One region of the Clostridium sp. JN-1 genome, then DNA from elsewhere that is predicted to be linked to it. Evidence: riboswitches for the same ligand, from Rfam matches in the RefSeq annotation. Region 1 holds a riboswitch; each other region holds the start of a gene.
The links. A riboswitch is a leader RNA that binds a small molecule or an ion and turns the genes downstream of it on or off. The one in region 1 is predicted to bind thiamine pyrophosphate.
Positions count from the first base shown of each region.

Region 2: another riboswitch for thiamine pyrophosphate. It lies ahead of thiC (phosphomethylpyrimidine synthase ThiC); the one in region 1 lies ahead of EBB51_RS06785 (ABC transporter permease).
Region 3: another riboswitch for thiamine pyrophosphate. It lies ahead of thiS (sulfur carrier protein ThiS); the one in region 1 lies ahead of EBB51_RS06785 (ABC transporter permease).

Region 1 covers NZ_CP033465.1:1,407,527-1,410,811, forward strand. The annotation lists gene EBB51_RS06780 ([Fe-Fe] hydrogenase large subunit C-terminal domain-containing protein) at 1-870, shown strand, start outside; TPP riboswitch at 1,010-1,118, shown strand; gene EBB51_RS06785 (ABC transporter permease) at 1,206-1,991, shown strand; gene EBB51_RS06790 (ABC transporter substrate-binding protein) at 2,013-3,062, shown strand; gene EBB51_RS06795 (ABC transporter ATP-binding protein) at 3,084-3,285, shown strand, end outside.
Region 2 covers NZ_CP033465.1:884,189-887,473, forward strand. The annotation lists gene EBB51_RS04385 (metal ABC transporter ATP-binding protein) at 1-263, shown strand, start outside; gene EBB51_RS04390 (metal ABC transporter permease) at 256-1,098, shown strand; TPP riboswitch at 1,145-1,253, shown strand; gene thiC (phosphomethylpyrimidine synthase ThiC) at 1,345-2,658, shown strand; gene EBB51_RS04400 (methyl-accepting chemotaxis protein) at 2,909-3,285, shown strand, end outside.
Region 3 covers NZ_CP033465.1:987,481-990,765, reverse strand. The annotation lists gene EBB51_RS04875 ([Fe-Fe] hydrogenase large subunit C-terminal domain-containing protein) at 1-1,161, opposite strand, end outside; gene EBB51_RS04870 ((2Fe-2S) ferredoxin domain-containing protein) at 1,158-1,457, opposite strand; TPP riboswitch at 1,628-1,727, shown strand; TPP riboswitch at 1,784-1,892, shown strand; gene thiS (sulfur carrier protein ThiS) at 1,951-2,145, shown strand; gene EBB51_RS04860 (thiazole synthase) at 2,214-2,984, shown strand; gene thiH (2-iminoacetate synthase ThiH) at 2,996-3,285, shown strand, end outside.

The DNA.
Region 1 (3,285 bases):
TATTTTGATAAAAACCTTAAATTAGAGGACTTTTCAAGAAGTTACTGTGAAGAAAATCTGCCAGAAATAAAAAATCCTTCTAAAGAAGAGTGTAATGAAATATTTAAAAGTATGTTAAAGTATGCAGATAACGATAGAAATATGAATTGTGCTGCATGTGGATATAATACTTGTAATAATATGGTCAAATCTATCTATAATAAAATTAATATAAAAGAAAATTGTTTGCATTTTGTAAAAAAGAAAGTAGAAGAAGAATTTTTAAAATCAGAAGAAAAGAATCTAGAAATAGAAGAAAATATTGAAAACATACAAAGATTAAATAATGAAAGAGAAATGAAAAGTGAAAAATTAAAGAGATATGTAAAAGATTTATGTGAATCCATAAATGAAGTATCAAAGGATAATGAAGAAAGTGCTTTAGCTATACAGAATATAGTATCAAAAGTTTCTAGTATATTAAATACTTCTAAACATTTAGGAGTAGGCGTAAATAAGATAGAAGATGCAGTAGGTAATTTTTCTAATGCATCCGAACAAGTTATAGGTATTGCTAACCAAACAAATCTTCTTTCATTAAATGCGTCAATTGAAGCATCTAGAGCTGGAGAAGAAGGAAAAGGATTTGCTGTTGTGGCAAATGAAGTGAAAAAATTAGCTTATAAGTCTAAAGAAGTAGCTGCATCGACAAAAAATGATGAAAATGCTATGAGTAATTTAGTAGAAGATATTAGTAAGATTTCTGAGGATTTATACAACAAAATGAATGAAATTAATTCTTCAATAGAAACTATATCAGCAGTTATACAAGAGTTAACAGCAAAAAGTGAAGAAATAGCTGCATCATCACGAATATTAATAAATGAATAAAATAGTTTGTAAAAAATAAACTAATTATATTATTTGAAGGTTAATTTATTAAAGATGATAGATAGAGAATAATTTTAAGTGTTTGACACATTCATCTTTAAAATGATATACTACTTTATGTTGATATTTTTAAAATAATTACATAAGTTTGGGGAGGCAGAGTTACTGCTTGAGAGGAAACTATTAGGTTTCGACCCTTAAAACCTGAATTGGATAATGCCAACGGAGGAAATTTATAATAGTCAATAAAATTCAATTTATATAAGACCTCTCTTCCATTGAGAAGAGAGGTTTTTGTGTGATTTAAGAAAATTGATATAGGATGTGTGCATTAGATGAAAAATGGTTATCGTTACAAGCCGACTTATAAAATTGCGGCTGTTATTTTTCAATTTATATTAATATTTTTATGGCAAATAGCTGTAGATAGAGGAGGAATACCTAAATATATACTTCCATCTCCTAAGGATATAGTAGTAACTTTTTTTAGAATTCTTCCACAACTAAAGCCTCATATTTACATTACGTTAGAAGAGGCAATGATAGGCTTTTTAATTTCTATAGTATTTTCAATAGTAATTGCACTGCTTATGGATAATATAAAAATCATAAAGGCATGCATTTATCCAATACTCGTTATATCTCAGACCATACCCACTATAGCGCTTGCTCCAATATTTATAATATGGTTTGGATTTGGAATACTTCCTAAAGTTATAACTGTTGTACTAGTATGTTTTTTCCCAATTGTCATAAGTCTTGTAGATGGATTGGACAGTGCAGATAAAGACATGTTAAATCTCATGGACATAATGAAAGCTTCAAAAATACAAAAGTTTATCTACGTAAAGTTTCCTAGTTGTTTGGGTTCATTTTTTTCAGGACTTAGAATAGCAGCTACTTACAGTATAATGGGAGCTATAATAGGAGAATGGCTTGGAGGAGAAAAAGGACTTGGCATATTTATGGTTAGGGCAAAAAATGCATATGCCCTTGATCAAATATTTGCAGCTATAATAGTGGTAATAGTACTTAGCATGTCACTATTTCTATTTATGTACGTGCTTCAGTACATATTTATGCCGTGGCAAAGAAAAGATAAAGAAAATATCAATAATTAGTATCTTTATGAGGGGGGGACGTTGGGAATTTATATAACCCAACAATATTTTAATATGGATAAAAAAAGAATTTTTAAGATTTTAACATCAAGTGCACTAATAGGTATATTGCTAATGGGGTGCTCTAGTGGAACTCAAACATCAGAAAAAAAGGATAGTAAAAGTTTAACTAAGGTTAAGGTAATACTTGATTGGACACCTAATACCAATCATACTGGATTATATGTGGCTAAAGACAAAGGGTATTATAAGGATGAAGGGTTAGATGTACAAATAATTCAACCTTCTGATGGAGCAGTTGGAAATTTGATAGCTGCAGGTAAGGGCGATTTTGGAGTAAGTTATCAAGAAGATGTAACTTATGCAAGAACGTCAGATAATCCACTTCCCATAAAAGCTATAGCAGCCATAGTTCAGCATAATACTTCTGGATTTGCATCACCTGCAGATAAAAACATAAAGTCAGTAAAGGATTTTGAAGGAAAGACTTATGGTGGATGGGGTTCACCTTCTGAAAAAGCTGTAATAGAATCAGTTATGCAAAGTCAAGGAGCTGATTATAGTAAACTCAAAATTGTAGATATTGGAACTCAAGATTTCTTTGCAGCTACAAAAAAAGATGTAGATTTTGCATGGATATATGAAGGATGGACTGGAGTAGAAGCAAAGGTTAAGAATGTACCACTTAACTTTATAGAAATTAGGAAGTTAAATCCTGATTTAGATTATTATACTCCTGTTTTAATAGCAAATGAAAGTACGCTTAAAAATAAACCTGATTTAGTTAAAAAATTTATGAAAGCAACTTCTAAAGGATATCAATATTGCATAGACAACCCTAAGGATGCAGCAAATATATTAGTTAAAAATGCACCTGAAATTGACAAGAAGCTTGCACTTGAAAGTCAAGAATATATGAAAACTAAGTATAAGGATGATGCTCCAAGATGGGGTGAAATGAAGGTATCTGTTTGGGATAACTATACTAAGTTTCTTATGAGTAAAAAGCTTATAAATAAGAATATGAAGGCAGAAGATGCATTTACGAATGATTTCCTTCCAGCTAAGTAGAAGTAAAAGGAGATAAAGGTTTTGGATGAAAGAAATATTTGCAAAAAAATTGTACTTAAAAATGTGTCAAAATCCTTTGATGGAGACAAGATATTAGATGATATAAGTTTTGAGGTAGATGATGGAGAATTTGTAAGCTTACTTGGACCAAGTGGGAGCGGTAAGAGCACTATATTAAATATAGTATCTGATATATTAAAACCAGATAGTGGAAGCGTGCTTG
Region 2 (3,285 bases), 520 kb from region 1:
TGGGAAATCCAGATTTGCTTATTTTAGATGAGCCATCTACTGGTGTTGATATAAAAAGTCAGAAAGAAATTTATAGCTTGATTAAATATTTAAATAGAAATAAATGCATAACTGTTATATCAATAGAACATAACCTTAAGGCGGCAATTTCAAATTCATCGCTTATATATCATTTGTCAAATGGAAATGGTCATATGTGCAAGCCGGATATATATATCAAAGAATATGTAGAGGCTAATGGAGGTAATAAATTTTATGTTTGATTATACATTTATGCAAAATGCTTTTATAATAGCTGTATTGATTTCAATACTTTGCCCGTGTATAGGTATTTTTTTGGTTTTAAAGCGATATTCCATGATAGGAGATACTCTATCACATGCTTCACTTGCAGGGGCTGCAATAGGACTTTTAACACAAAAAAATCCTATTTTTGCTGCATTTATATTTACTTCAATATGTGGAGTTTTAATTGAATTTTTAAGGGGCTATTTTAGAAAGTATGCTGAACTTATACTTGTAATAGTTATGTCATTGGGTGTTGGAATTGCAATTACCATAATGAGTTCTGGAATATTACATACAAATGTTGATTCATTTATATTTGGAAGTATACTTACAGTGTCAAGAGAGGATTTGTATACGGTCATTATACTGAGTGTTATATCATATATATTGATATTTTTCTCATATAATCAGCTTGTCTTTATTGCTTTTGACGAAGAAGCAGCAAAAATATCTGGAGTAAAGGTTAAAATGATCAACTATGTATTTGCAATATTGGTTGCAGCTACGGTTTCTGTTTCAATAAGGATAGTTGGGGTGCTTGTTTTAAGTTCAATGATTGCCCTGCCAGTTGCAACTGCACTGCAGCTTAAGAAAGGATTTAAAGTTACATTAATATCGTCAATAATATTTAGTATTATAGATGTTTTAATAGGTTTATTTTCTTCATATTATATAGGATGTGCACCAGGTGGATTGATTGCATTAGCATCTGTTGCAATGTTAGCTGTAGTTATGTTTTTAAAAAAAGTATCTAGTCTCAGCTGCTCTTATAGGTTATCTAATAAGAGTATTGCAAAAGAAAACGACTAAAATTATTGACAATAAAGTAAATGTGTGTTACTAATTAATTAAAATAAAAAATATTTTGGGGAGTCTGTGTTACAGACTGAGAGTGAGATTGAATCTTAAGACCCTTATGACCTGATTTGGGTAATGCCAACGTAGGGAAAACTTTATATAACTTTGAATTTAAAAGGTTTATTAAAAGGTTTGAAGAGGAAAGCATTACGTGGCTTTCCTCTTTTTGCGTATAAAATTGAAAGGGAGATGTATAAAATGAATTATACTACGCAGATGGATGCAGCTAAAAAAGGCATAGTTACAAGTCAAATGAAGACAGCAGCTGAAAAGGAAAATATGGATGTACAAAAGTTAATTAAGCTTGTTGCAGAAGGAAAGGTTGTTATTCCAGCTAATAAAAATCATAAGAAATTAAGTGCAGAAGGTGTAGGAAAGGGGTTAAAAACTAAGATAAATGTAAATTTAGGTATTTCAAAAGACTGCTGCAATATAGATTTAGAACTCAATAAAGTAAAAAAAGCAATAGAAATGAAAGCAGAAGCTATAATGGATTTAAGCTGCTTTGGAAAGACAAGGGAATTTAGAAGCAGGCTTATAGAAATGTCTCCAGCTATGATAGGTACAGTACCTATGTATGATGCAGTTGGCTTTTATGATAAGGAATTGAAGGATATAACTGCTGAAGAACTTCTAGGAGTTATAGAAACTCATGCAAAAGATGGTGTTGATTTTATGACTATACATGCAGGTATAAATAGGGAAACTGCACAAGTATTTAAAAGAAACCCAAGACTTATGAATTTTGTATCAAGAGGAGGAAGTTTACTATATGCATGGATGAATTTAAATAATAGAGAAAATCCTTTCTATGAGTACTTTGATAAGGTGCTTGATATATGTGAAAAATATGATGTTACAATAAGCTTGGGGGATGCATGCAGACCAGGATGTCTAGATGATTCAACAGATCCAAGTCAAATTAAAGAACTTATGACTTTAGGAGAGCTTACAAAGAGAGCGTGGAAAAGGAATGTACAAGTTATGATAGAAGGACCTGGACATATGGCTTTAAATGAAATAGAAACAAATATGTTACTTGAGAAAAAACTTTGTCATGATGCACCTTTTTACGTTTTAGGACCTATTGTGACTGACATAGCACCTGGCTATGATCATATAACTAGTGCTATAGGAGGAGCAATTGCAGCAACTTATGGAGCAGATTTCTTGTGTTATGTAACTCCAGCTGAACATTTAAGATTGCCAGATTTAGATGATATGAAAGAGGGAATTATAGCAGCGAAAATAGCAGCACATGCCGCAGATATTGCAAAGGGAGTTAATGGTGCAAGAAATTGGGATAATAAAATGGCTAATGCAAGAAGAGAACTTGATTGGAATAAAATGCTTGAACTTGCGATAGATCCAGAAAAAGCTAAAAGATACAGGGAGAGTTCAAGACCAGAAGATGAAAAAACTTGTACAATGTGTGGAAAAATGTGTGCAGTAAGGAATATGAACAAAGTCATGGAAGGCAAAAATATAAATATCCTAAGGGATGATGATTAGAAAGTATGTGAAAATATGAGTTGAATTCCCATAATGATTAAAGTCATTATGGGAATTTTTATATACATCTTAAAATAATTTATTTATAGACGATATTAAAATAGTATAATAAATTGTATTATCTTAGTTTTCATTGTAATATTAGGTATGCGATTATTTATTTTCTAAAACGCATATACAACAGTTTAGATATGCGTTAATTTGCGGTGAAATTTATCGCTTTATAAAATCAATTTTGGGGGGAATAGTTGTGGAAATTAATAAGTTTAAAAGTTCTGTGAAATCTAAAATTTTATTGATACCAATAATTATAATTTTTATTATAATAGCTACTATAGCATGTGTATCTATAAGTATAGCTAAAAACAAAATATTGTTACAGATGAAATCAGATGGTATGACAATAGCAAATCATATTGGAGGTGAAATGGGAAGAAATAATATTTCTATGGATGAATTAAATGAATCAATAGATACTAGAATAAGAACACTTGGAGGTTTTATAGCAATTAATCAAGATAAAATCGATAATGATTATTTGACTACTCTTGCAAATAAATTTGAAGTTGATGAAATAAATGTTACTGATCCGTCTGGAAAGATTATTTATTCAAATTTGCCAACAAG
Region 3 (3,285 bases), 420 kb from region 1:
TTGAGCCTTCTCTTTACAAGTATTATATCCACATACTCCACAATTAAGTTCATCTTCTTCACTATACTTGCCCATCATGTTCATTATTTTTTCTATTTCATCTTCTGATGCCTTTTGTTTTTTTATCTGCTTATCTGTGAATACTGCAGCAAAATCTATATGATTGTTTAGATGTATCTTACTTTTATTAGTAAAACACTTGCTGCTAATATATTTCTTAACCTTTTGGACCCTTTTATAATATCCTTTTTCATTATTAATCATTTTAGGTCCACCTATACAACTTCCCTTGCAAGCGTTAACTTCAATAAAAACATGATCAATTTCTTTTTTCTCAATACTTTTAAATAATTCCATACATTCTTCTATTCCACTTACAGATATAGTTTCTAACTTTTTTTCTTCTATAGCAGAAGATATACATTTTACTATACCACCTAACATTGGATAGTTTCTTCCATTCATAAATGAATTTTCATCAAATTCTTCTTCTAAATCTTCTATCTGCATATTCAAACTTTGAATCCAACTTGGAATTTCTTCAAAAGATAGTACTGCATCTACTACTTCTTTATTTTTAAGACTCTGAGTTTCAATTTTTTTAGCTATACAGGGTCCAATAAACACTACAAAACTATCTTGTCCATATACCTCTTTTAATAATTTTCCATGAGCAATCATTGGTGACACTACCGGAATCATATAAGGAATTAAACTTGGAAAATACTTTTCAATCAAATAGTTAGCAGAAGGACATGCCGTAGATATATATACTCGTTTATTTTCACTTTTTATATATTCTTTATATAAATTAGAAACTACATCTGCTCCAGCTGCTGTTTCTTCCACATATTTAAAACCTAACTTTTTTAGTAAGTGAACAAACTTGTTAGCGTTTATATCAAAAGCTCCTGGAAAAGAAGGTGCCACACTTGCTATAACTTTTTTACCAGAAGCTACAGCATATTTAACTCTTTCCAAATCACTTACTATATGTCTTGCATCTTGAGGACATATTCCCAGACAATGACTGCATGCTATACATCTATCTTCTACAATTTCAGCTTGCTCATTTTTAAATTTTATAGCCTTTACCGGACATGAACGTAAGCACTTATAGCAGTTTTTGCAATTCGCACTGGAAAAGTTCATGTACTTCATTTTTTTATCCTCCCCAATATTTCGTTTTCAAAAAATTTGTCTATATTATTTTCATTAACAGAATATACTTTTTCTTCTTCATTAATTTTCACTGAAACATCATGTGCACAATATCCTAAACAAAAAGATCCCCTCAATTCTACAAAACTTTTTAATTGATATTTTAAAATTAAATTTTGAAGACTTTCTATTACATTTTGTGAGCCTTTTAAATAACACGCACTTCCTACACAAATACTAATTATTATCATATTTTCACCTTGTACAATAAAAATACATAAAAATTTATTATACATTTTCCTTTCTAAGCACAAATTTTTTTAATATGATAAACTGTTTTTATGTCTGTTTAAAGTTTTTATAATATAATTTTAAATGAAAAAGTGAAAAAATTATACATGTATAATTTGTATAAACTGTTTACACATATCTAAATAAGTGGTATTATATGTATATAAGTTAATAAAAGTGTTTGCAGGGGGACCGTTTGGTTGAGAAGGTTAAAACCTGACCCTTTGAACTTGATGTAGTTAACACTACCGTAGGGATGCAAATCAATTAATATGTATATTTCAAGGAGTGCTTAACAACATAAGTACTCCTTTTTGTTTTAAAAGTAAATACAATATTGTATGGGAGCTCATATAGATGTGCTGAGAGTAAGATGTTATCTTTTACCATTACAACCTGATTTGGATAATGCCAACGTAGGAAACTTTATTTGATATGTTTGATTTTTATGGAAAGCATTATTTGCTTTCCATATTTTTTTTGAAAGGAGGTCTTAAAGTGATTGTAAATGGAGAAGAAATGAATTTTGCTGACAACTTAACTGTATCTGAGTTATTGGACAAACTAAACATAAATGAAGAAACAGTTGTAGTTGAATCGGATTTGAATATAGTAGATAAAGATAATTATAAAATTAAAAAGCTTTCAAGTGGTTCTAAAGTAGAAATTATCCGTTACGTCGGAGGCGGTTAATCTATGATTTAGTAAACGTACACAATATTAATTTTTTAATAACATAATAAAAAAGGAGAGTTAATTTTATGGATGAATTAGTAATAGCAAATAAAAAAATAAATAGCAGATTTTTTGTTGGAACTGGGAAATTTACATCAAATAAAATAATTCCAGAGGTACTTAAAAGTTCCGAAGCTCAAGTTGTAACAGTAGCCATGAGACGTATAGATATTCACTCTACAGATTCAGATGACAATATATTAAATTTTATAAATAAAGATTGCATACTTGTTGCAAATACATCAGGTGCTAGAAATGCTGAAGAAGCTATAAGACTTGCACATATTTCCAAGGCAATGGGATGTGGAAACTGGGTAAAAATCGAAGTAATTCCAGATAACAAATATCTTCTTCCGGATAACTATGAAACTATAAAAGCTGCTGAAACTCTTGCAAAAGAAGGATTTGTAGTACTTCCTTATATAAATCCAGATTTAATGGATGCAAAAAGGCTTGTAGATATTGGTGCTTCAGCAGTAATGCCTCTTGGTGCACCTATAGGTACTAACAGAGGGCTTAAAACTAAGGAACTTCTAAGAATTTTAATTAATGAAATAGATATTCCAATTGTCGTAGATGCTGGTATAGGCAAACCATCTCATGCTGCAGAAGCTATGGAAATGGGTGCTGATGCAGTACTTGCCAATACTGCTCTTGCAGCAGCTGAAAATCCAGTACTTATAGCTGAAGCTTTCAAACTTGCAGTACAAGCAGGTAGGAAAGCATTCCTTGCAAAGCCGGGCATTGAAAGAGAATTTGCTGCCCCATCATCTCCTCTTACAGGATTTTTAAGATAGGAAGTGTAAAAATGAGTTTTTATGATGTAGTTCAAAAATATAAGGAATTTGACTATGATAAATTTTTTAATAATGTTACAGATTCACAAATTGAAAGAATAATTTCAAAAGATAGCATAAATGAAATGGAGTTTTTAGCACTACTTTCTCCAGCTGCTGAAAAACATATTGAAGAAATGGCACAGAAAGCTCATAACATATCCATTAAGTATTTTGGTAAAAATGTTGTACTATATACTCCAATGTATGTTGCCAACTATTGTGAAAATAGATGCGCATACTGCGGATATAACTGCACAAA